DNA from 4 places in the Halalkalibacter sp. HAAS-P013 genome. Region 1 is predicted to be linked to each of the others. Evidence: riboswitches for the same ligand, from Rfam matches in the RefSeq annotation. Region 1 holds a riboswitch; each other region holds the start of a gene.

The links. A riboswitch is a leader RNA that binds a small molecule or an ion and turns the genes downstream of it on or off. The one in region 1 is predicted to bind thiamine pyrophosphate.
Region 2: linked by a shared signal. The riboswitch ahead of tenA (thiaminase II) and the one ahead of thiE (thiamine phosphate synthase) in region 1 are both predicted to bind thiamine pyrophosphate.
Region 3: linked by a shared signal. The riboswitch ahead of thiT (energy-coupled thiamine transporter ThiT) and the one ahead of thiE (thiamine phosphate synthase) in region 1 are both predicted to bind thiamine pyrophosphate.
Region 4: linked by a shared signal. The riboswitch ahead of AC1FXP_RS18755 (ABC transporter permease) and the one ahead of thiE (thiamine phosphate synthase) in region 1 are both predicted to bind thiamine pyrophosphate.

The regions. Positions count from the first base shown of each region.
Region 1 is NZ_JBWQTU010000002.1:336,375-342,028, reverse strand. Features, by position in the region: gene aspA (aspartate ammonia-lyase) at 1-1,070, shown strand, start outside; gene AC1FXP_RS05615 (membrane lipoprotein lipid attachment site-containing protein) at 1,309-2,436, shown strand; TPP riboswitch at 2,498-2,604, shown strand; gene thiE (thiamine phosphate synthase) at 2,662-3,288, shown strand; gene thiS (sulfur carrier protein ThiS) at 3,296-3,493, shown strand; gene AC1FXP_RS05600 (thiazole synthase) at 3,495-4,274, shown strand; gene thiO (glycine oxidase ThiO) at 4,295-5,404, shown strand; gene thiD (bifunctional hydroxymethylpyrimidine kinase/phosphomethylpyrimidine kinase) at 5,445-5,654, shown strand, end outside.
Region 2 is NZ_JBWQTU010000015.1:53,782-59,435, forward strand. Features, by position in the region: gene AC1FXP_RS18920 (ABC transporter ATP-binding protein) at 1-1,377, opposite strand, end outside; gene AC1FXP_RS18925 (ECF transporter S component) at 1,361-1,963, opposite strand; gene tenA (thiaminase II) at 2,027-2,713, opposite strand; TPP riboswitch at 2,874-2,975, opposite strand; gene AC1FXP_RS18935 (divalent metal cation transporter) at 3,338-3,871, shown strand; gene AC1FXP_RS18940 (MFS transporter) at 4,207-4,845, opposite strand; gene AC1FXP_RS18945 (CoA transferase subunit B) at 4,987-5,649, opposite strand.
Region 3 is NZ_JBWQTU010000011.1:67,935-73,588, reverse strand. Features, by position in the region: gene pfkB (1-phosphofructokinase) at 1-883, shown strand, start outside; gene AC1FXP_RS15150 (PTS fructose transporter subunit IIABC) at 899-2,755, shown strand; partial or broken gene AC1FXP_RS15145 (amidase family protein) at 3,011-3,238, shown strand; TPP riboswitch at 3,274-3,373, shown strand; gene thiT (energy-coupled thiamine transporter ThiT) at 3,446-4,015, shown strand; gene AC1FXP_RS15135 (calcium/sodium antiporter) at 4,181-5,140, shown strand; partial or broken gene AC1FXP_RS15130 (IS1182 family transposase) at 5,390-5,654, opposite strand, start outside.
Region 4 is NZ_JBWQTU010000015.1:16,726-22,379, reverse strand. Features, by position in the region: gene AC1FXP_RS18770 (Bcr/CflA family efflux MFS transporter) at 1-258, shown strand, start outside; gene AC1FXP_RS18765 (DUF4430 domain-containing protein) at 355-783, shown strand; gene AC1FXP_RS18760 (ECF transporter S component) at 786-1,301, shown strand; TPP riboswitch at 1,612-1,723, shown strand; gene AC1FXP_RS18755 (ABC transporter permease) at 1,787-2,560, shown strand; gene AC1FXP_RS18750 (ABC transporter substrate-binding protein) at 2,587-3,615, shown strand; gene AC1FXP_RS18745 (ABC transporter ATP-binding protein) at 3,634-4,377, shown strand; gene tenA (thiaminase II) at 4,405-5,073, shown strand; gene AC1FXP_RS18735 (hypothetical protein) at 5,368-5,595, shown strand.

The DNA of each region.
Region 1 (5,654 bases):
TCGGTGGAAAAAAAGGCGAATATATGCGAGTTAGTCCTAACACGCATGTGAATATGGCACAATCAACAAATGATGCCTTTCCAACAGCAATTCATATTGCTGCTCTCCGATTAGCTGATGGATTGAAAAAAGAACTATCTGAATTGATTCAAGCATTAAAGCTAAAAGAAAAAGAGTTTGATGATGTTCTAAAAATGGGTCGCACTCATTTGCAAGATGCGGTACCAATTAGACTTGGACAAGAATTTGGCGCTTATCAGCGTGTTCTTAGTCGGGACCTTGGTCGAATTGAGAGATCTGTTGGGCATTTATATGAAGTGAATATGGGTGCAACAGCAGTTGGTACAGGGCTAAATGCAAAACCCGAGTATATTAAAAAAATAGCAGATTACTTAGCAGATATTACAGGTTATCCATTTGAAACTGCAGAGGATTTAGTAGATGCAACACAAAATACAGATGCTTATACGGAAGTTTCAAGTGCTCTTAAAATTATGGCTATTAATTTATCGAAGATGGCCAATGACTTACGCTTAATGAGTTCTGGACCACGTACGGGGATTAACGAAATTAATCTGCCACCAAGACAGCCGGGTTCTTCAATTATGCCTGGGAAAGTAAATCCTGTTATGTGTGAAGTTGTAAACCAAATTTCATTCCAAGTAATTGGAAATGATCATACGATAAGTTTAGCTTCCGAGGCTGGTCAATTAGAGCTAAATGTCATGGAGCCCGTTTTGGTGTTTAATTTATTACAGTCCTTTTCAATTTTACAAAATGGAATCAGTGTTTTTAGAAAATATGCCATTGAGGGAATGACTGCTAATGTAGAACATTGCCGTCAGATGGTTGAAAGAAGTGTTGGAATTGTAACAGCAATTAATCCTCATGTAGGTTATGAGGTAGCTTCAAGGGTGGCGAAAGAAGCAATTCAATCAAATCGACCAGTTAGGGAAATTTGTCTTGAAAGAGGAATTTTATCGGAAGAGGAATTGAATGAAATTTTGGATCCAAAGGAAATGACGAATCCTGGAATTGCTGGTTCGAGGTTTATAGATGGTGAAAAGTGAGATTCATTGACTCATGTATAGAAGGTACTTAAAAAGGTAAAACCCCCTTTTTAAGTGCCTATTTTTATTTTACTAAAACATAGTACAAATATCTCTCTTTCTGCTATAATGTAGTAATTTAGTGGGCCGGAAGATGTGAGGCATCTTTCTTTTTTGTGTGAAAAAAATTGAAACGTCTAAGGGGTTATTTTCGTCTAATACTATAGGCTAAAGTGCTTAAAAGAGAGGGAGGGGAAAGATGAAGCGAATTACTTTTATTATTGGGATTCTTTTTATAGTTTCAGCCTGTACCCAAGCTCCGTTAGAGAGTCAACCTTTGCCAAGAAGTTTTGAATATCAACCAATTAAGCGAGATGTTTCAACCTCTTTCTTTACAGGATCAGATATTACACCTATACAAAATGAACATGGTGTTACGGATATTATAGGTTGGTATGACGATGATACGATCTTGTATTTGCAAGAACAAGAAGAGCGATCGAGTCTTTATAAACATCATCTAACTACAGGACAGTCATTTAGTTTTGTTGAGATGGGCGGGTGGATTACAGATGTCCGTGCTAATGCAGACTATTCTTTGTTTGCTGTTTCGCATATAACGGTTGATAACGAGGCACACTTAGCTATTATTAACCGTAACGGTGAAGTAAGGCAGACTATCAAAGATTACGGCGAAGAATATAGCGTATACTGGAATCCATATAAACTTGATACGTTTATTTTGATTGCTTTTTTACCAGATTGGGATTTTGAAACGTATGTTGTTGATGTAACGGAAACGAAAGTGAAAAGCATCGATTTGGAACAGTCATATGTACAATGGATTTCGTCTACCGATATCGGGTATTTAAAATGGGAAGAGCTCGAACCTAATTTTCAAGCTCCTCTATATGAAGTCAATGTAAATAGTGGGGAAGTTAAGAAATGGAAGGATGCTGTAATTGCATATATGAGCTTCCCGGATGGTCTCTCTCTCTCTGTAACAGTGGGATCTGTGTATGACCTGTATTCCACATACACGTTTTATGAAGAACAACATCCTTTTAGGCAAATTGAAATGCCAATACTTAACACGTATTCGGAACAATGGTGGATCCCCTATTACTCTTATGATAATGGCCATGGAATCTTTTATTACTTAAGACCACAATATAGTAGTGATTTCTTTAGTTACACAGATGGTTTTGAATTAATTGCCTACGATGTACAAAACGATGCTGAGGAAAAACTGACTGTCTTAGAACGGCATGTTCCAATTCATGTTTCACCTGAAGGTTCTTTCTTGCTTTTTGGAGATCGTTTCGAGATGGTTATGGACTTGTCTGAGGGGACGTCTATTCCTCTTTTAGAAGAGCCCGAAGAATAAGTTGTTAACTTGTCCTCTTGCTTTTTTTAGTCAGTATGTCATAATAAATGTATAACTAGTATGTATAGACTAGGGGTGTCCACATAAGTGGACTGAGAAAAAGGTTACCCTTTTACCCTCATACCTGATCTGGATCACGCCAGCGTAGGGAAGTCATCTGAGCCGTATTCCGTATGTTCGGATGCGGCTTTTTTTCGATTTTATGTATAAAAAGGTGGGTTACTCATGAGAGAGTTTAAGTTATACGCGATTACAGGTGAAGAATTTCATCAAGGTAGAGACCTTGTAGAAGTTATGGAAGAAGCAATTCTTGGTGGTGTTGATATTATCCAGCTGCGAGATAAAACGAGTAGCAAAAGAGATGTGCTAAAAAAAGCAAAGTCGCTACGTGAATTAACGAGAAAGCATGATGTGTTGTTTATTGTGAATGACCACATTGATGTTGCTCTTGCAGTTGATGCTGATGGCATACACATTGGCCAGGATGATTTACCTCTTGCTGAAGCAAGGAAGATCATGGGGCAGGATAAAATAATCGGACTTTCGACTCACGAAATTGAGGAAGCTCGCGAGGCTGAAGCGGGTGGAGCTGATTACATTGGTGTTGGGCCGATTTTTCATACTAATAGTAAAGTGGATGTTGTCGATCCTGTTACAACTGAGTATATTAAGCAAGTTGTTGCAGAGATCAATATTCCGTTTGTAGCGATCGGCGGAATTAAGTTGCACAATGTAGACCAAGTACTAGATGCAGGTGCAACTAGGGTTTGTATGATTTCTGAAATTGTTGGTGCAGAAGATGTTAAGGGTGTTTGTCAGCAATTCTCAAAAATATTAGCTGAAAAAGGGTGAATAGTAGATGCGTTTAATTATAAATGGGGAAGAACATAACGTTGACGTTTCCAACCTTGAAGAAGTGGTGTCGCATTTTGAACTCGAACCACATCTTGTTGTAACAGAGGTAGATGGAAAAATTATTGAAAGTACCAATTGGTCAGTAACTGAACTAAAAGAAGGTATGAGAATTGAACTTGTTCAATTTGTTGGAGGTGGCTGAGATGAAGAAAAATAAATTAACGATTGCAGGAAAAGAATTATCTTCGCGTTTTTTTCTCGGGACTGGTAGGTATCCAAATCCATTTGTCCAAAATGAAGCGATTAAGGCATCTGAAGCAGAGGTGTTGACGTTTGCTATTAGAAGAGTCAATCTAGGAGCTCCGAACGAGGATGCTATATTACAACATTTAGAAGGTATGTCTTTTACCTACTTACCTAACACATCAGGTGCGAAAACAGCAGAAGAGGCAATCCGAATTGCGAGATTGGCAAAGGCTTCAGGTTTGAGTGATTGGATTAAAGTAGAAATTAGTGTAGATGAGAAAACGCTGCTTCCTGATCCGATTGAAACACTGAAAGCAACAGAAGTACTAGCAAAAGAGGGATTTGTTGTTTTGCCATATACATCTGATGATCCAGTTCTTTGTAAAAGATTAGAGGAAGCTGGAGCAGCAGCAGTCATGCCAGGAGGTGCTCCGATTGGAACGGGACTTGGCATATTAAATCCTTATAATTTAGAGCTCATTATTGAACAAGCAAATGTGCCAATTATCGTCGATGCAGGCCTTGGTTCTGCAATGGACGTTGCACAAGCGATGGAATTAGGTGCAGATGGTGTATTAATGAATACCCCTGTAGCAAAGGCTAAGGACCCGGTTAAGATGGCTCGAGCGATGAAATATGCAATTGAAGCAGGGAGACTTTCCTACGAAGCAGGGAGAATTACGAAGAAGAAGTATGCTACAGCTAGTAGCGGGTTAGCAACATTCGTTTCAAAGTAGTAAGAGCAGGGGGGAGACATGTGCAAGAGAAAGTAATTATTCTTGGAGGGGGCGTCATAGGTCTTGCAACTGCATTTGAGCTTAGCAGACGTAATTATGATGTAACAGTATTAGAGAAAACTAATTGTGGAGGACAAGCATCTGGTGCCGCAGCTGGGATGCTTGCTCCTTATTCAGAAATTGGTGAAGATCCTGACGACTTTTTTAGGTTATGCTTAGATAGTTTAAGGGTGTATAAGCAATGGCAAAACGATGTAAAGAATGTTTCAAAAATGGACTTTGAATATTCGGAGAGCGGAAGTCTTCATGCGGTTTATCATGATGCGGATGTTCTCGCACTTGAGACGAGGCAGTCTTGGCAACGTGAATGGGGAGCAGAAACTGAATTGATATCTGGAAGTCGCTTATGGGAAATGGAACCGACACTTTCAAAGGATATAAAAGCGGCAATGTATTACCCAGAAGAAAGTCACGTGTTTGCACCAGACTATGTTAAGGCACTTGAAGTTGCCTGCCGCTTGAACGGAGTAAACGTAGTAGAGCAGCTTGAACAAGTAACCATTGTTGATTGGGAACAATCGGTTACATTTCGAGCAAAAGATGGTCGTCAATTTACAGGAGACCGTTTAATTGTTTGTTCAGGTGCTTGGTCTAGTGAGTTAGAGGAAGTGTTTGGAGTTCGCATTCCAGTTTATCCAATTCGCGGGCAAATTTGCGCGTATGATGTACCTATAAATCAAGTAAAGCATATTGTTTATACAAGTCAGGGTTATCTTGTCCCAAAGGGAAATGGAACGTTGGTTAATGGAGCTTCCGAAGATATAGCAGGTTTCAAGACGGATGTTACAGAAAAAGGAATTCAACGACTAACAAACTGGAATAAGCAAGTTTTCCCTTTCTTAGGTGATATAACTCCTTTCCATACATGGGCAGGATTACGTCCTGCGACTCAGGATGGGTTTCCACTTATAGGGAAACTTGAGGTAGCACCACATGTTGTATTTGCAACAGGACATTACCGAAATGGAATATTATTAAGCCCGATAACAGCTGTAGCGGTTGCAGACTTATTGGATGAAAAGGAAGCATATCCACCGCTTGCCTCTTGTAAGCCTGAACGATTTACGTAATAGGCTGAATGGGGCAATAGACTAGAGAGGAGGTTTTACTATGACTTTAGCAAAAACGTTAACGATAGCCGGATCAGATAGTGGTGGCGGGGCTGGAATCCAAGCAGATATTAAAACATTTCAAGAAATGCACACATTTGGAATGAGTGTAATCACAGCTTTAACAGCTCAAAATACACTTGGAGTTCATGGGGTGTTTCCACAATCGTTAGAAGCAATTGAAGCACAGCTTGAGGCAGTCTTATCTGAT
Region 2 (5,654 bases), on a different contig from region 1:
AATAAGAAGCTGCTGATCATCGGTGAGCATTGTCGCCACTGATAGACGGCGCTTTTGTCCCTGGCTTAATGAAAACGGATTAGACACCCGTTGTTCTGTTAAATGAAATTGCTCTAGAAGTTTAGTAACACGCGGCTGCCAATCTTGCTTCTCCCAACCAAGAATCTTTAATCCATATGCCAGCTCTTCTTCCACGGTATCACAAACAAATTGATGCTCAGGATTTTGAAAAACAAATCCAACCTTCCGCATAAGTTCATGTATCTTTAACCCTTGTACCGAAACATCATTAAAATAGATATCCCCTCTATCAGGTTTTAACAGCCCGATTAAAATTTGAGCGAGCGTACTTTTCCCCGTACCGTTTGGACCTAAAACAGCAACAAAATCACCCGATTGAATGGAGAAATCAATGTCTTTTAAAACGTGATGATCTTTATATGAATAAGATACATGCTCGACATGTAAGATTGCTGGACCTAGCGGAGGTAGCTCTTTTGTTTTGATTTCGGTATCCGAAATCCTAAGTTTTCTTTTTTCAAACTCTTCTAACCAATCTTCTTGTGAAAGTGGGAACGTATCCCATTGCATCCCCTTATCTTCTAGGGACTTCGCATAGGCACAAATTTTAGGAACCCAAATGCCTTGTTCCGTTAGTTCATTAAAATGGTTGCTAAAAATGACACGCGGTGCGTCATCAGCAATCACTTCTCCAGTTTTCCCAAGAACGATCACGCGCTCTAAATAAGGTAATACCTGATCAAGTTTGTGCTCAATAAATAACAATGTTTTATTTAATTCAGAGGAAAGCTTAATCATTAATTCAAAGATTTCTTCCGTACTAGCAGGGTCTAAGTTCGCTGTAGGCTCATCTAAAATGAAGACCTCAGGATCCATCGCTATTAAGCAGGCAAGCCCCAGTTTTTGTTTCATCCCACCTGATAATTCTCCTATTTGAGCTTTTTTCCAGTCTGTCAACCCTACTAACTGCAAGCTCCTATCCAATCTCACGTCCATTTCTTCTTTTGAAAGATGGAGATTTTCTAAACCAAAAAGAATTTCATCCTCAACGGTTAACATGCAGAATTGCGTATCCGGATCTTGAAAAAGAATACCGATATGGTGACAAATTTCGCTGAAGCTTAGTTTGATTGGGTCCTTACCGTCAATAGCGACCCTTCCACTCATTTCAGCTTCCATCGATTTCGGAATAATTCCATTGACAGCTAAAGCTAGCGTACTTTTCCCACCGCCACTCGGCCCAAGTATCAGAACTTTTTCCCCTTTTTCAACAGTCACGTTAATGCTTTTTAGCACATCTTTAGTTTGAAAAGGGTAACGTACGGTTAATTCATCAACCTTAAGATACGACATCATGATCTATCCTTTGCCTGCGTTTCTCTTTTCCTAACGCAAAATTATCCAGGACTCCCGTTTTACAGAGCGCATCCGCAATGCTCTTACTTCCCCATCCTGCTAATAGAGCCCCACTAATAAGCATCGTCACAAACATAAGTCCCGTTACAATAGTAGAATATTGACTGTACCCATATAAATAGAAAAGAGTAATAAAGTTCGCAATAACTCCAAACATCCCCGCTAGCATTAACACAGGTAGACGATAGCTTCGATATAAAAAGAGTGCTAAAGCAAGCTCCGCCCCAAGACCTTGAGTAAAGCCAAGAATGAGAACAACACCAGCATTCACCGATCCAACAAGAATTTCTGTAACAGCTGCTATCATTTCTGCACTTAATGCAACACCAGGTTTCCGAATAATGTAAGCACAAACAATCGGAGCCATAATCCAAAACCCTGTAATCAATCCCCTTCCGACTGGCCCGAAAACACCTTCAACAAATTGACCAAAGAATATCCAAACAAGATATAATACTCCAAAAACAACCGAAATCGAAGACATCACAACGATTTCTCTTAAATTTAACCCTTTTGAATTTTTCATCCTAGTTCACCTTTCTTAGGTTGTTCAAAGGGTTCGAGCCCCTTTGAACAACGATCTATGAATCTATACATTCTTACTTTCTTTTTGAACAGGCCACTCTTCTAACTTATACGGCATATCAAAGAACATAAATTCAAGCTGGCAACTTAACACAAAATGTTCTTGCATTTTTCGCTTTTCTTCTTCTGTAGTCTGTTCAGCTAATTCATCAAGCCTTTTTAGGGACATATTCATTCGTGGTTCCTCTTGTGCACCGTAAAAGGTAATCCACTCGAAGAACGGATGATCAGGCTGAGGATTGTATTCCTTCATAATTCGCTCTCCAATATATAAGTAAATCCACGGGCATGGTAGAGAGACAGCAATGATTTCTCCAAGCGTCCCTGATTGAGCAACGTTTAGCATATGGCTAATATAGTGTTGAGCGGTTGGTGCGAGTGGATACCCTTGCAAGTCCTCATACTGTACACCTGCGACTTCGCAGAAATTACGATGTGGATGAATTTCACTATTTAAGATAAATCCAATACTCGCATTAAACATTTCCATGTCTTCACGCTTAGTACATTTGGCCATACCCAACGCTTTCGTTTGGATCATTGCGTTTAAATATTCATAGTCTTGTTTGACATAATGAATCAAGTGTTCCTTATCAACCTTTCCTTCAGCCACTCCTTTAATAAATGGATGGTTATAACATGCTTCAAAAATGTGATTCGTTTCTTGACGTAATTGCTCTGAAAAACTCATAAAAACACCCTCCTATTTTAAAAAAAATCCTACTAGTTCGGACCAAAAAAGGCCGCCCCGAAAATGGAGCGACCTTTCTGAAAAATAAAAGAATAGATTCGTTTCTAATCTTTGAAACTACGACTCGAATCTATGTACATTCGTATTTCTCATAAAATATACTAAGCCTGCTCCACTTTCCTACGCTGGTACTAACCAGATCAGGTTCAAAGGGATGAAGGAAGTCCTTCTCTCAGCCATTACGGCACCCCTAGTGGATTTCTTATTAAGTTGGAACCACTATACCACATATCCCCAGTTTGGGCAAAGTTTTCTTTTACTAACTTTATTCGTTGTGCCCCCCATAGTCTCAACTCACCTCGTTTTATTTGTTGCTCAGAGTCTCCCAACCTTCGCTAAAAAGATCATTATTCTAAACTCAATAAGTGAATAATTCTTACACTGGTTGAAGTTTCTTTTTTCGTATTCACATAAAAAAATAAGCTGTTTCTCATATTCTAAAAAAATACATTAGTAGATAATATAACGACATTACAGAATAATAAGAAAATATAAGTTTAAATTTATTGAACAAACGAAATTGAAAAGTCATAATCCGCATCATAACGGAAGGGCGGAATCTTGATGGGGAATGCAATACGTAAAGTAGATACAGAGTTAGAAATGAAGCCAAAAACATCATCAATAGAAAAAAGACCTTGGTGGCAAGCGTGGGGGCCTAGCGCCATAGTAGCGGCAGCAATAGTTGGACTCGGAACCGTTACAACTGTTTCTGTGACAGGGGCTACTTACGGTTTCCAGGCTGCATGGATTATTGTCCTTGCCTGTTTTATAGCGTACTTTGTACAAAAGCCTGTCATTAAATGGACCATTCAAACCTCGTCCGGGGCAATGGAAGGTGTTCGGAATGAGATTGGAAAAGGATGGGCTATCTTGCTATATATTGCTCTTTTAATAGGGGCTTTAGCCTTTCAGGCAGGAAACTTTTTAGGTGCAGCAATGGTCCTTAATTTCTTTGCTTCAAACGTTCCTTTTGAAACATGGGTTACAATTTTATCCTTTGGGGCATTAGCTATTTCATTAATTGGTGTATATAAATTAATCGAGAATATTAATCGTACAATTATTGTGCTTATGTTATGGCAGCTGCTTTCTTAAGAGCTTTCTCGGCCTCTCTTCCTTTAACTCGCCTTAATCATTAGCATTCTTTCACGACCTTAACCTCTTAACTACCTCATAATTAGCTTTAATCATCACACCAACTCAATCACAAACAAGATTGAATTTCCATCTCAAGCCCTCCCTTTCCCCTTAATTCACAACATATATTTCCTATGCAATAATCGCGGAGTATCAGTACTTTCAGGCCTCAAAAAGCGACATCCAAACACAAATTACCACAAAAACAGACACCGTCTTCTTACTGAAGATAAGTGTCTGTTTTCAATAACTTATATAGTAGATATCTTACTTAATCCCCCAAAAACATTCACCTACTCTTTAAATGCAAAATAAAAATAACAACCATTCAAAACCGTCAATAAAGCTAATCCAATGAAAACATTGCTATACATCATCGCACTCCCCTGTGCAACAGAAAAAGGATTTAGCAAAACTCCACTTTCATAGTCTAAAATCTTCCCAATAATCGCCCCGCCAATGGCCCCAGACATGAAATTAAACAAGTTGTAAATCCCCATCCCCACTCCTATTTCATCTCTAGGAAGAGACGTTGAAATTAACGTCGCAGTCCCCGTCTGAAGGAAAGGAAATGCAATATAACTCATAATAACTACCGCCCCAATAACCCAAGCTGGATTTCCGATAAAGGTCGATAACAAGAAAAAGCCCAAAATCATAAGTCCAAATGCAATATAGACGACTTGCTTTGCTCCCCTCCTGTCAGTTAATACCCCAGCCACTTTTCCAATAAATGCAGCTGCCATTGCAGCAGGAAAAATCGTCAGTCCAATATAGAGCGTATTTAGCCCATTAACCTCACTTAACATTAGAGGAAGCATAAACATCATGCCAAACATCGTCATGATTGCTAAAAAGCCAGAAATAATAGTGGTTCTAAAAGGTCCGTTTCGAAACAAGTCCGGGCGGATAAACGGATTCTCACTACTCAATGTCCTCCCGGCAAATACAACCTACTAAACGAATACGAAAACAATAACGTGTAAAGAGACTTGCACAGAAACATCAAAAAGCTATCAAACACTTTTTGATGTTTGATAGCTTTTAGTAGCTCCTGACCTTATCGTAATCTCTTATGAATACGAACCTATTTTCACTTCATCTGAAATGATCAATGTAGGCTCTGTAGAATTTTGAATATCCTCAATCGTATAACCCTCTGCAACTTCAATTAACTCTAAGCCCTTCTCCGTTACATCAATCACCGCACGATCTGTAATAATTCGATTCACAACCTTTTGCCCAGTTAATGGCAAAGAGCACTTTTTCAAAATCTTCGGTTGGCCCGCTTTATTAACGTGTTCCATAATAACGACGATCTTTTTAGCACCATGAACTAAATCCATGGCACCACCCATTCCTTTAATCATCTTTCCCGGGATCATCCAGTTTGCCAAGTCTCCATTTTCGGCCACTTCCATTCCACCTAAAATAGCTAAATCAATATGGCCTCCTCTTATCATCGCAAATGACTCAGCATTGCTAAAATAACTTGCTCCTGGAATGGCTGTTACGGTTTCTTTGCCGGCATTTATTAAATCTGGGTCCACATTATCCTCTGTTGGGTAAGGTCCAATTCCTAATAATCCATTTTCTGATTGCAAAAAGATGTTTTTGTTCTCAGATATGTAATTAGCAACCATCGTTGGCATCCCAATTCCTAAGTTAACGTAAAAGCCGTCCTGTATCTCTTTTTCTGCTCTTTTCGCAATTTGAATTCTAACATTTTTACTCATCGTTT
Region 3 (5,654 bases), on a different contig from region 1:
TGATTATTTTGTTGAACTTGAACAAGTTAATCTAGGTGCAGTGAACCGTTCTAATTATGACTATAAAGCCCCGGGTGGGAAAGGGATTAATGTTTCAAGAGTATTAAAAAGACTTGGACATCAAAGTGAAGCACTTGGATTTATAGGTGGATTTACAGGTGCATATATAAAAGATGTCGTTGAAAAGGAAGACATAAAGACAAACTTTTTACAAGTTACTGGTGATACAAGGATTAACATAAAGATCAAAAGTGAACAGGAATCAGAAATTAACGGTGTATCACCTGAAATTACTAGTGAACATCTTGAACAATTGCAAACACAATTGTCGGTTTTAAATGAAGGCGATGCGCTTGTTCTAGCAGGAAGTGTACCGGCGATGATTCCTAGTGAAATTTACAAAGTGTTATGTAGAAGTGCAATTGAGAGAAACGCTGAGGTTTTTATTGATTCAAGTGGTGAAGCCATGACAAAAGTACTTGAAGCTCAGCCAACGTTCATTAAACCGAATCACCATGAGCTAGGAGAGTTGTTCTCGGTAACACTACATGAACCACAAGAAGCTATTCCTTATGTACGAGAACTTCTGGGAAAAGGAATCGAATATGTTCTGGTTTCGTTTGCAGGCGATGGAGCTGTCTTAGGAACAAAGGATCAGATTCTTTTCGCTAATACTCCTAAAGGGGAAGTCAAGAACTCTGTTGGAGCGGGGGATTCCGTTGTTGCTGGTTTCTTAGCGGCTAAAACAGAAAATATGTCACTAGAAGATTCCTTTAAATTTGCAGTTGCGACAGGGAGTGCGACCGCTTTTTCTAAAGGATTTGCAGAAAGGGAAAAAGTAGAGGCTTTAATGAGGGAAATTAACATCAATGAATTAGAATAGAAAGGGATGAGTAGGATGAGAATTTCAGATTTATTAAAAAGAGATACAATCGTTCTTAATATGAAAGCTAACGATAAAGCTTCAGCGATAGATGAATTAGTTAAAAAGCTAGACGACGCTGGAAGATTAAATAATGCAGCTGAATACAAAAAAGCAATACTTGCAAGGGAGGAACAAAGCACAACGGGTCTTGGCGATGGAATTGCAATCCCTCACGCAAAAAGTGAGGCTGTTAAAACCCCATCGATTGCTTTTGGCCGCTCAGATAGCGGATTAGATTATGAAGCACTGGATGGTCAACCTACTCACCTATTCTTTATGATTGCTGCATCAGCTGGAGCAAATGAAGAGCATTTAGCAACGTTATCGCGTTTGTCTACGTTTTTAATGGATGAGGCTTTCCGTAATGCTTTATTAGAAGCAAAGTCAGAGGCTGATGTTGTCGCTGCTATTGATAAAAAAGAACAAGAGCAATTAGATAAAGAAGAAGCAGAGAAAACACCGGCAAAAGATGGGTATGATCTGTTAGCCGTTACAGGCTGTCCAACAGGAATTGCTCATACGTTTATGGCGGCAGATGCACTAAAAGATGAAGCGAAAAAACAAGGATTAACTATTAAAGTTGAAACAAATGGTTCTGGTGGAGTGAAAGATCAATTAACTCCAGATGAAATCGAAAATGCTCAAGCTATTATCGTTGCAGCGAGCACAAAAGTGGAAATGGATCGCTTCTCTGGTAAAAAAGTTATTGAAGTGCCAGTCACAGATGGAATCCGCCGCACAAAAGAACTTGTTGATCAAGCTAAGTCTGGGAATGTTCCAGTGTATAAAGGGTCAGGCGGTTCTGGTGGAAACAACGAAAATCAAGAAAAAGGAAAAGCTGGTGGCGGATTTTATAAACACTTAATGAATGGTGTTTCGAATATGCTCCCGTTTGTTGTCGGTGGAGGTATTTTAATCGCGCTTTCCTTCTTAATTGACATTGACCTGAATAATGAGTTTGCACAAATGTTAATGGACATTGGTGGAGGAACGGCCTTTGCACTAATGATTCCGGTTCTAGCTGCCTTTATCGCGATGAGTATTGCTGATCGTCCTGGTTTTGCAGCTGGTATGGTTGGTGGTTTAATTGCTGTAAATGGAGATGCTGGTTTCTTAGGTGGGTTGATTGCTGGTTTCTTAGGTGGTTATATTGCTCTACTTGTAAAGAAATTACTAGCTGGCTTACCACAACAACTGAGCGGTATTACGACGATTTTGTTCTATCCGGTCTTTAATATTTTCTTAACAGGTATGATCATGTTACTTCTTGTTACACCACTTAGCGCGATCAACCGTGGGCTTGAAGGCTGGTTAGGCGGCATGGGAACAACAAATATGATTTTACTCGGAATCATTCTTGGTGGAATGATGGCGATTGACATGGGTGGTCCAATTAACAAAGCTGCCTTTACTTTTGGTATCGCGATGATTGATGCGGGTAACTTTGGACCTCACGCTGCTGTTATGGCAGGCGGGATGGTTCCACCACTTGGAATAGCTTTAGCAACAACATTCTTCAAGCGTAAGTTTACGAAGCAAGAGCAAGAAGCAGGTAAGACAAATTATATTTTAGGTGCATCCTTTATTACAGAAGGTGCCATTCCGTTTGCTGCAGCTGATCCGGGTCGAGTTATTCCAGCTTGTGTGGCTGGGGCAGCAGTAGCAGGTGGGCTTACAGCATTATTTGGAATTGGATTGCCTGCTCCGCATGGTGGAATATTTGTAATCGGACTTGTGTCTGGTGGTTGGTTTATGTATTTATTAGCTATTGTTCTTGGTGCTATTGTGACAGCATTAGTTTTAGGAACTTGGAAGAAGAAGACTGTATAAATAGGGTGATAAGGGCAGTGTCAAAAGGTCAAAAAACGGACCTTTTAACACTGCCTCTTTTTCTTTGTACTTCTTTGCTTCTTACTAGTTTACGTAAAATAAATTCAGTATAATAAAATAATATCATTTCATGAAAGTAGGTCTTTAGATGATCAACCCAAAACTAAAAGAGATTGAAAAGAGTTGGTTATTAGATGCAAGCATTGAAGTTATCCAAACAGGCTGAAAAATGGCCAGTCTTTGCTTATGAAATCGGATAAGACTAGAGAGGATCTTGATATCATCGTTTTTCCTAATAATCTTGGGGCAGCAATTCCAGCAAAGGCGGGTTATCCATCTATTACAGTTCCAGCAGGTTATACAGGAGAAGGAGAACCGGTAGGGATTACGTTCACAGGAAAAGCATTTACAGAGAATAAGTTAATCGAGGTTGCAGCTGCGTTTGAGAAGTTGGGAAATATAAGAAGAAACCCAACCTTTTAGAAGAATATGATATAATATAACAGACAATTTCAAGCAATATCCACTAGGGGTGTCGAGTGACTGAGAGAGGGTAATCCTCAACTCTTAGAACCTGATCTAGTTTAAACTAGCGTAGGGAAGTGGCTGTAATAATGTGAGATTATTTGTGCTCATTTTATATTGACACCTTTCCTTCTCTTGTGGATAAAAACAAAAGGAGGTTTTTTTATGTCTAGAGATCGTTTATTAACAATGATTGAAGTGGCAGTGATGACAGGTTTAGCGATTGTCTTAAGTAATGTAAAGTTTGGGGCACTTTGGGCAATGGGGGGGTCAATTTCGTTGATTATGGTTCCTATTTTTATTATTTCCTTTAGACGAGGTTGGAAAGTGGGTGTAGTAACAGGATTATTAGTCGGATTATTAAATCTGCTGTTTGGGGGATATGTTGTACACCCGATACAGTTAATACTAGATTATCCATTAGCGTACCTTGTATTAGGCTTAGCGAGCATATTCATGTTGAAAAAAGGCTTGGTTCCTAGCACGGCAGCTATTGTATCAGGGTTGTTATTTGCTACGACTCTGCGCTTTTTTAGTCACTTTACATCAGGTGTAGTGTGGTTTGGAGAATATGCTCCAGATGGAATGAATGCCAGCCTGTACTCTTTTTATTATAATATCTCATATTTAATACCGGAGATGTTACTAACGCTTGCCATATTAATTTTACTTTCAAAGAAGTATCCTCAGTTCTTCTTGGCAAAACGTCAAAGTAATGTTTCAGATGCAGCATAAAAGGATTAGGTAAAAAACGGCTTATGTGACGAGGGCACTGAAAAAAGGTAAAGCTGACCTTTCAGTGCCCTCCATGTGAGTCGTTTTTTGTTGGCGTAAAAAGGTTAAAATCTCTTCAATTTGTGTAAATTAAAAAAGATTACAAAATGGACGGGTGATAATAAGATGGTATATCTTTTACTCTTAATAGGCTTTGGGTTACTTATTAAAGGGGCGGATTATTTTATTGATGGTTCGTCTAATATTGCTGCATTGTTTCGTGTTCCACCTCTTATTGTAGGCTTAACAATTGTGGCGTTTGGTACAGGTGCCCCTGAAGCAACAGTTAGTATCATTGCTGCTTTAGAAGGGAATGCGGATGTCACAATCGGTAACATTGTTGGTAGTAATTTATTAAATATGTCATTAGTTGTTGGGATCACTGCATTTATTTTTCCTTTGTCTGTGGAAAGGCCAACAATAAAAAAGGAAATTCCATTTGCTTTTCTTGCTACGGTTGCATTACTCGTAGTTATGAGTGATAGAGTTCTCCAATTTACAAATGAAAATTTTATTACTCGAAGTGATGGAATTATCTTCTTGTTATTTTTTGCTATATTTTTGTATTATGTAATTGAAGCTGCCAGGAATAGCCGTGAAGAGAATATTGGAGAAAACAAAAACATTGACCAAACTGGAGGATGGGGTAAGAACATTCTTATTACATTTGGAGGTTTGGCTGCAATTGTATTAGGCGGATATTTGGTTGTAGAAAGTAGTACGGATATTGCTTTACGCTTTGGGATGAGTGAGACCTTAGTAGGACTAACAATAGTTGCTATAGGATCTTCTTTGCCAGAGCTAATTACATCAATAACTGCTGCAATGAAACAACAAAGTGAGATTGCCTTAGGGAATATTGTTGGAAGCTCAATCTTTAATGTGTTATTTGTCCTTGGGATCGCATCTATTATCTCTCCCTTGCCGGTGAATGATAAATTATTTTTTGATATATTTGTGCTACTTGTGTTAACGATTATCTTGTTTATCTTCTCTCGTACACATTATAAAGTGAAAAAATATGAGGGGATGGCTTTAACGATATTTTATATAATATATTTAATATATATTATTATGAGAAATTAAATAGATAAACAACAAAACCATTGGTAAGGTGGTTTTGTTGTTTTTTAAAGCTGTTTTTGTAAAGATTGTTGCTGTGAAGAAACGTTTTCCTCGTAGGGAAATGGAGCGGAAGTCACTCGACTCCTGCGGGATGCAGAGGGAGGGCACTGAAAAACTTCCGTTTTTCGTGCTAATGAGAATTTGAATTTAAAAAAACAGGCAATTTTCCTCCGTTATTGGGTGAGAAATTGCCTATTTCTTTTCTATTTATTACTCTTTCTCGTTTAAAAGCTTTAGTATTCTCTTGAGATTCACCGCAAATATCGTGGTAGCTGCTTGAATTTGCATAGCAAACAGACCCGAGGATGATGCAATTTTTAACCCGTGTCGATGTTTTAACTCGCTATTTTTTGCTTCTATTTTATAACGTGACTTCTGCATTTCTTTAAACTCTTCTGTTTGTTGAAAGGATTCTTGATCAGAATGTTCCTCTGATTTAATGGTCACATAATATGACTTTGTTTTTGCGCCTTTT
Region 4 (5,654 bases), on a different contig from region 1:
GGGATGATCACAACAAGTACCTTTTCTTTGGCGATGCAAAATCAAGGCCACCGTGCGGGTAGCGCGAGTGCGGTGCTAGGTACGCTTTCCTTATTCCTCGGCTCAATGGTTTCCCCACTTGTTGGGATTAACGAAACGACGGCGGTACCGATGGGAGCCATTTTGTTTTTTACTTCAATGCTTGGGGCTATTGCTTTCTTTAAGCTGACAAACATGCAGCAGGTCGAACCGAGTGTAAAAAGGAAGGTAGGAGGATGATGCCAAAAGGCTGTTCACCCGGCCTATATGTCTTGAATACATGCTTACAAGTAACGCGGACAAACTACTATTGATACAAGTTTAGGAGGAATGGGAATGAGATATTTGTTTTCTATTTTATTTGCAGTTTTGCTCACGTTAACGGGATGTGGAGCAAACAATGAAGCGGTGGAAGAACCGGTTCAAGAGGAAGCTACTGAGGAAGTACAAGAAGGGGCAGAGGGTGTAGAGGAAACCTATGCAACGATTGTGATAAGTGAAGAAGAACCTGAAAATATCCTAAGTGAGGATACGGTATCGTTCGAACAAGGACAAACGCTTATGGATGTGATGGATGAACATTATGACATTACAACAGCGTATGAAGGTGCGTTTATTTCAGGAATTAACGAAATTGAAGCAGATGATGAAACATCAAGTTATTGGCTCTATACGATCAACGGAGAAGAAGCGTTAGTAGGGGCAGCTGAATACGAACTTGAACATGGAGACTTGATTCATTTTCATTACGCTTCGATTGAATAGGCATGTCAATTCGCCGAATTACGTTGCTAGCCATGCTCAGTGCCCTTTGTGTGGTTGGCCGAATGGCTTTTGCTCATATTCCTAATGTTCAACCGGTTACGTCCATTATTATAATCACAGCGATGTTTATGGGCCCGGTCAATGGCCTCATTCTAGGTTTTGTCAGTACGGTATTAACGAATATGACATTAGGAACAGGCATATGGACCTTTTGGCAAATCATTTCTTGGTCCGTGATTGGGCTTGTCTCAGGCTGGATGGGAAGAGTTCATACAAAGTGGGGCATCCCTTTCCTTGTTCTAATCATGTACGCAGGATTTTGTGGTTATTTTTATGGATTTGTCATCTCACTGAATATGCTGTTCATTAGCGATCGCTTTATAGCGTATTACTTAGCTGGGCTCCCATTTGACACAAACCATGCGATAGGGAATATGATTTTCTTTTCACTCCTTTATCCGATCATGAGCAGGATTTTTGTTCATTATTTAAAGAAAGGTCCATTTACATCCATATAATGCGAAGTGTTAGAGGGCTTTTGAAAAGTAAGATCTTTATAACAGAGGGAAAAGGGTTAAGATACACACTGTATGAGACGGAAATCGTTAGGATTTTCGTCTCATTTTTCAGGCTTTCTAGGAGAATTGAGTCATTATGAAGCAGATGAAAGCCCGTTCGCTGTTATAGCAAGGAGAAAAAGGTTCACATGGGTCAAGACGAGTGATTGCTCCATTCTGACTTAGGGGGGCTAATTGTATTAAATAGTTTGAAAGAACGGAATATTGCACAAAGTCAAAATGTGTGATAAGCTTTCTTAGGAAAAATTATGAATAGTAATAGGGGAGCTATGAGGTTGGCTGAGAGGATATCCCGATGAAGATATCGACCCTTTAACCTGATCTGGGTAATGCCAGCGGAGGGATGTTTATTAGAATTACATGTTGACATGTAAAGTCTACACGCCTCTGTGGTGTGTAGACTTTTTTTGTGAAAGGAGGGTTTCATGGAACGTTTGCGTCAGTCGATCTGTTCAGCTGCTCCAGCGATCATCGCCATTATTATGTTTCTTGTCGTGTGGGAAGTGGCTGTGTGGATTTGGGACGTTGAAAACTGGATCTTACCAGCGCCAAGCTTGATCGTTCTTACGTTATTTGACACGTGGCATCTATTACCTGAACATATCTGGATGACCACAAAAGAAGCGCTGCTTGGTTTCTTATTAGGAATTATCGTTGCGTTAGTAATGGCTTTTATTTTAGATTTTTCACCGCTTTTACGTAAAAGTTTTTATCCGATTCTCTTATTCTCGCAAACGATTCCTATAATAGCGATTGCACCTTTGCTCATTATTTGGTTTGGATATGGAATTTTGCCTAAAGTTCTCGTCGTCGCATTAGTCACTTTTTTTCCGGTAGTCGTTAGTCTCGTTGAGGGACTGCAATCAAGTGATCGCGATATGATCCGACTTGTTCGGTCGATGGGGGGATCGCACCTGCAGGTATTTTCCTCTGTTAGGTTCCCGCACGCATTACCTTACTTATTTACAGGATTGAGAATTGGCGCTACATATAGTGTATTGGCAGCGGTGATTTCAGAGTGGGTCGGTGCAAGTTCTGGATTAGGAATTTATCTAATCAAAGCTCAAAGCTCGTTTGCGACAGATAGGGTATTCGTCGTTATTGTGCTTATCTCACTATTGAGCTGCCTTTTATTTTTAGTTGTTGTCTTACTCGGCAGACTCATGATGCCGTGGAAACACAAGTCTCAAAAAAAATAAACGAATTAAGTTGAGGAGAGAGTTCGATGTCAAAAAAGCTAAGTGCATTTTTGTTTTTCATTATCATGCTTGCGTTAGTTGGTTGTAACCAAGCAGAAGAGTCAAGCCAAGGGGAAGCAGTTGAATCTGAAGCAGGGGAAGAGGCACCGTCCGAATCTACAGAGTTAATGGAAGCAACGTTTATATTAGATTGGGTACCTAACACAAATCATACGGGTATTTATGTCGCTAGAGAAAAAGGGTTCTTTGAAGAGGAAGGGATTGATTTAACAATTATCGAACCAGCCATGGAAGGTGCCGTACCAGTTGTAGCAGCAGGACAAGCTGATTTTGGGATTGGATCTCAGACAGGCGTTACAATTGCTAGATCAACCGGTATTCCAGTCGTTTCGATTGCTGCAGTCATTCAGGAGCACACATCTGGTTTTGCTTCTCCAGTGGAAAAAGAGATTACTTCACCAGAGGATTTTGAAGGAAAGACATATGGTGGATTTGGAGGTGCTGAAGAAGAGGCGATTTTGGAAACCGTATTAAAACAGCATGAGGTTGATCCTTCTTCGGTAGATAATGTCATCGTTGGATCTGCTGACTTTTTTGCTAATACGAAAAGAGACATAGATTTTCAATGGATTTTTTATGGGTGGACAGGAATTGAAGCTGAAGTTCGTGGTGAGGACATTAATATGATTTATCTGAAAGATATTGATCCTGTCTTTAATTATTATTCGCCGGTTATTTTTAGCAGTGAAGCTGTGATTGAAGAGCAGCCTGAGTTAGTTGAAAAATTTGTAAGAGCTGTCTCGAAAGGATATGAATTTGCGATTGAGCAGCCATCAGAAGCAGCGGAAATCTTAATTTCAGCTAGCCCAGAAACAAATGAAGAACTGATTCGTGCATCACAAGAGTGGCTAAGTCCACGCTACAAAGGGGATGCAGAAAAATGGGGCATTCAAGAGGAACATATTTGGAATGATTTTTCAGAGTGGCTGCTTGAAGCAGGTTTGATTGAAACAGAAGTAACAGAAGAAGCGATGACAAATACGTTCTTGCCTTAATGAAAGGTTGTAGTCGATATGGAAATCAGCATTCGTAATCTCTGTCATTCGTTTGACGGGCAACCTGTCATCAAAAGAATAAACCTTTCTCTTCAAAAAGGTGAATTTGTTTCATTAATTGGACCAAGTGGTTGTGGCAAAAGCACCTTGTTTAATCTCATTACGGGTCTTGAAGTTCCCTATGAGGGAGAAATTTTATTTGACGGTAAGGATATGAAAGGGAAACGTGGGCATAGCAGTTATATGATGCAAAAGGACTTATTGTTCCCATGGAAAACTGTACTTGAAAATGTCCTTCTAGGTCCTAAGGTAACAAGACACCAAACAGAACAAGCAAAAGAAGAGGCCCTTACTCTTTTTCCTTTGTTTGGTTTAGAAGGATATGAGCAATATTATCCGGATGTGTTATCAGGAGGAATGAAGCAGAGGGCTGCGCTACTACGAACGTTCTTGCATAAAAAAGAACTCATGCTATTAGATGAGCCTTTTGGCGCGTTAGATGCGTTAACTCGTGAGAAAATGCATAGTTGGCTTTTGCATATATGGAGTCAAATGCAACGGACAGTCTTATTTATTACACATAGTATTGATGAAGCAATCTTTTTATCAGACCGTATTTATGTGTTAGGACCACGTCCTACTGAAGTCATACTAGAAGTAAAGGTGCCATTGCCAAGACCAAGGAAAAAGGAAATGACCGTCACTCCTGAATATTTAGAGTTAAAAAGGCAATTGATGAACGCTCTGTACGAAATGAACTAAATAGATGATGAAGAGAGGATGAATGATATGAAATTTTCAGAACAACTTCGTAAAAAGGTAGACTCTATTTGGAATGCAAGCTTTGAGCATCCATTTGTTACAGGAGTAGCTAATGGCTCATTGCCAATCGAATGTTTCAGTTATTATGTGCAACAAGATTCCTTTTATCTTTCGAAATTTGCTCAAGTACAATCCATTGGGGCTGCGAAAGCACTAGACTTTCATACGACATCGCAAATGGCATTTCATGCTAAATCAACCTTTGATGCAGAGCATATGCTACATGAAGGATTTGCCAAAGACTTAGGATTAGAAAAGAATAACGAAGGTCATATGGCGGCTGAACCTGCTCCGACGGCAGTAGCCTATACGAACCACTTGTTTTCTGTTGCGTATAAGGGTTCTTTAGGGGAAGTCATTGCTGCAATTCTTCCTTGTTATTGGTTGTATTGGGAAATCGGAGAAAAGTATAAAGGTTCTACTCCAGGACATCCCGTCTATCAAAAGTGGATTGATACGTATGGTGACGAGTGGTTTGCAACGTTAGTAAAGGAACAAATAGACCGTTTGGATGAATGGGCAGAAAAAGCTTCAGAAGAAGAAAAGCAACGTATGGAAGCTATTTTTGTTACAAGCAGCAGGTATGAGTATATGTTTTGGGAGATGTCTTACACGTTAGAGAAGTGGCCGGTGTAAGATGAAGTTATAATATACGACCCATCCAATTACTGTGGATGGGTTTTGCTGTAGAGTATGTCCAGGAGATTGGTAATTGGAGTTCGCCAAGAGCGCTGATTAGGTTTAGGCAAAATTCTTCCTCATAATTAATGTAGAAATCAAAATAATAAAGTTAAATGAAGGAAAGGGGACTACGAAACCTAAATGATGAATTCCTTGATCAATCACATTAGCTGGATAAGATCTGTATTTAATTTGGGAAGGAGGACACAGCAAATATTTGGAGCTAGACGCAATAACAGTGGAGGAGTGATGTACTCAATATTAGGAATAGGAATTGGAGTAGCGGCTTACGGCCTTCTAACGAATCGTGAAAATGGATTTCAATCATTGAAGCAACCGATTAGTAACTTCATTAAGAACAATCAATTCAATATGATGAGAGGGTCAACTCAAACAGCTATGGCAGAGTTTTCAGAAGAACTGACGACTGAGATTGCTAAAAAGGTAGATAATATTGATTATGATGAGCTTTTTTAAAGAATGTATTATTAGCCCCTAAGAAGTAGCTTATTTTTAGCTTTCTTAGGGGCAATTAA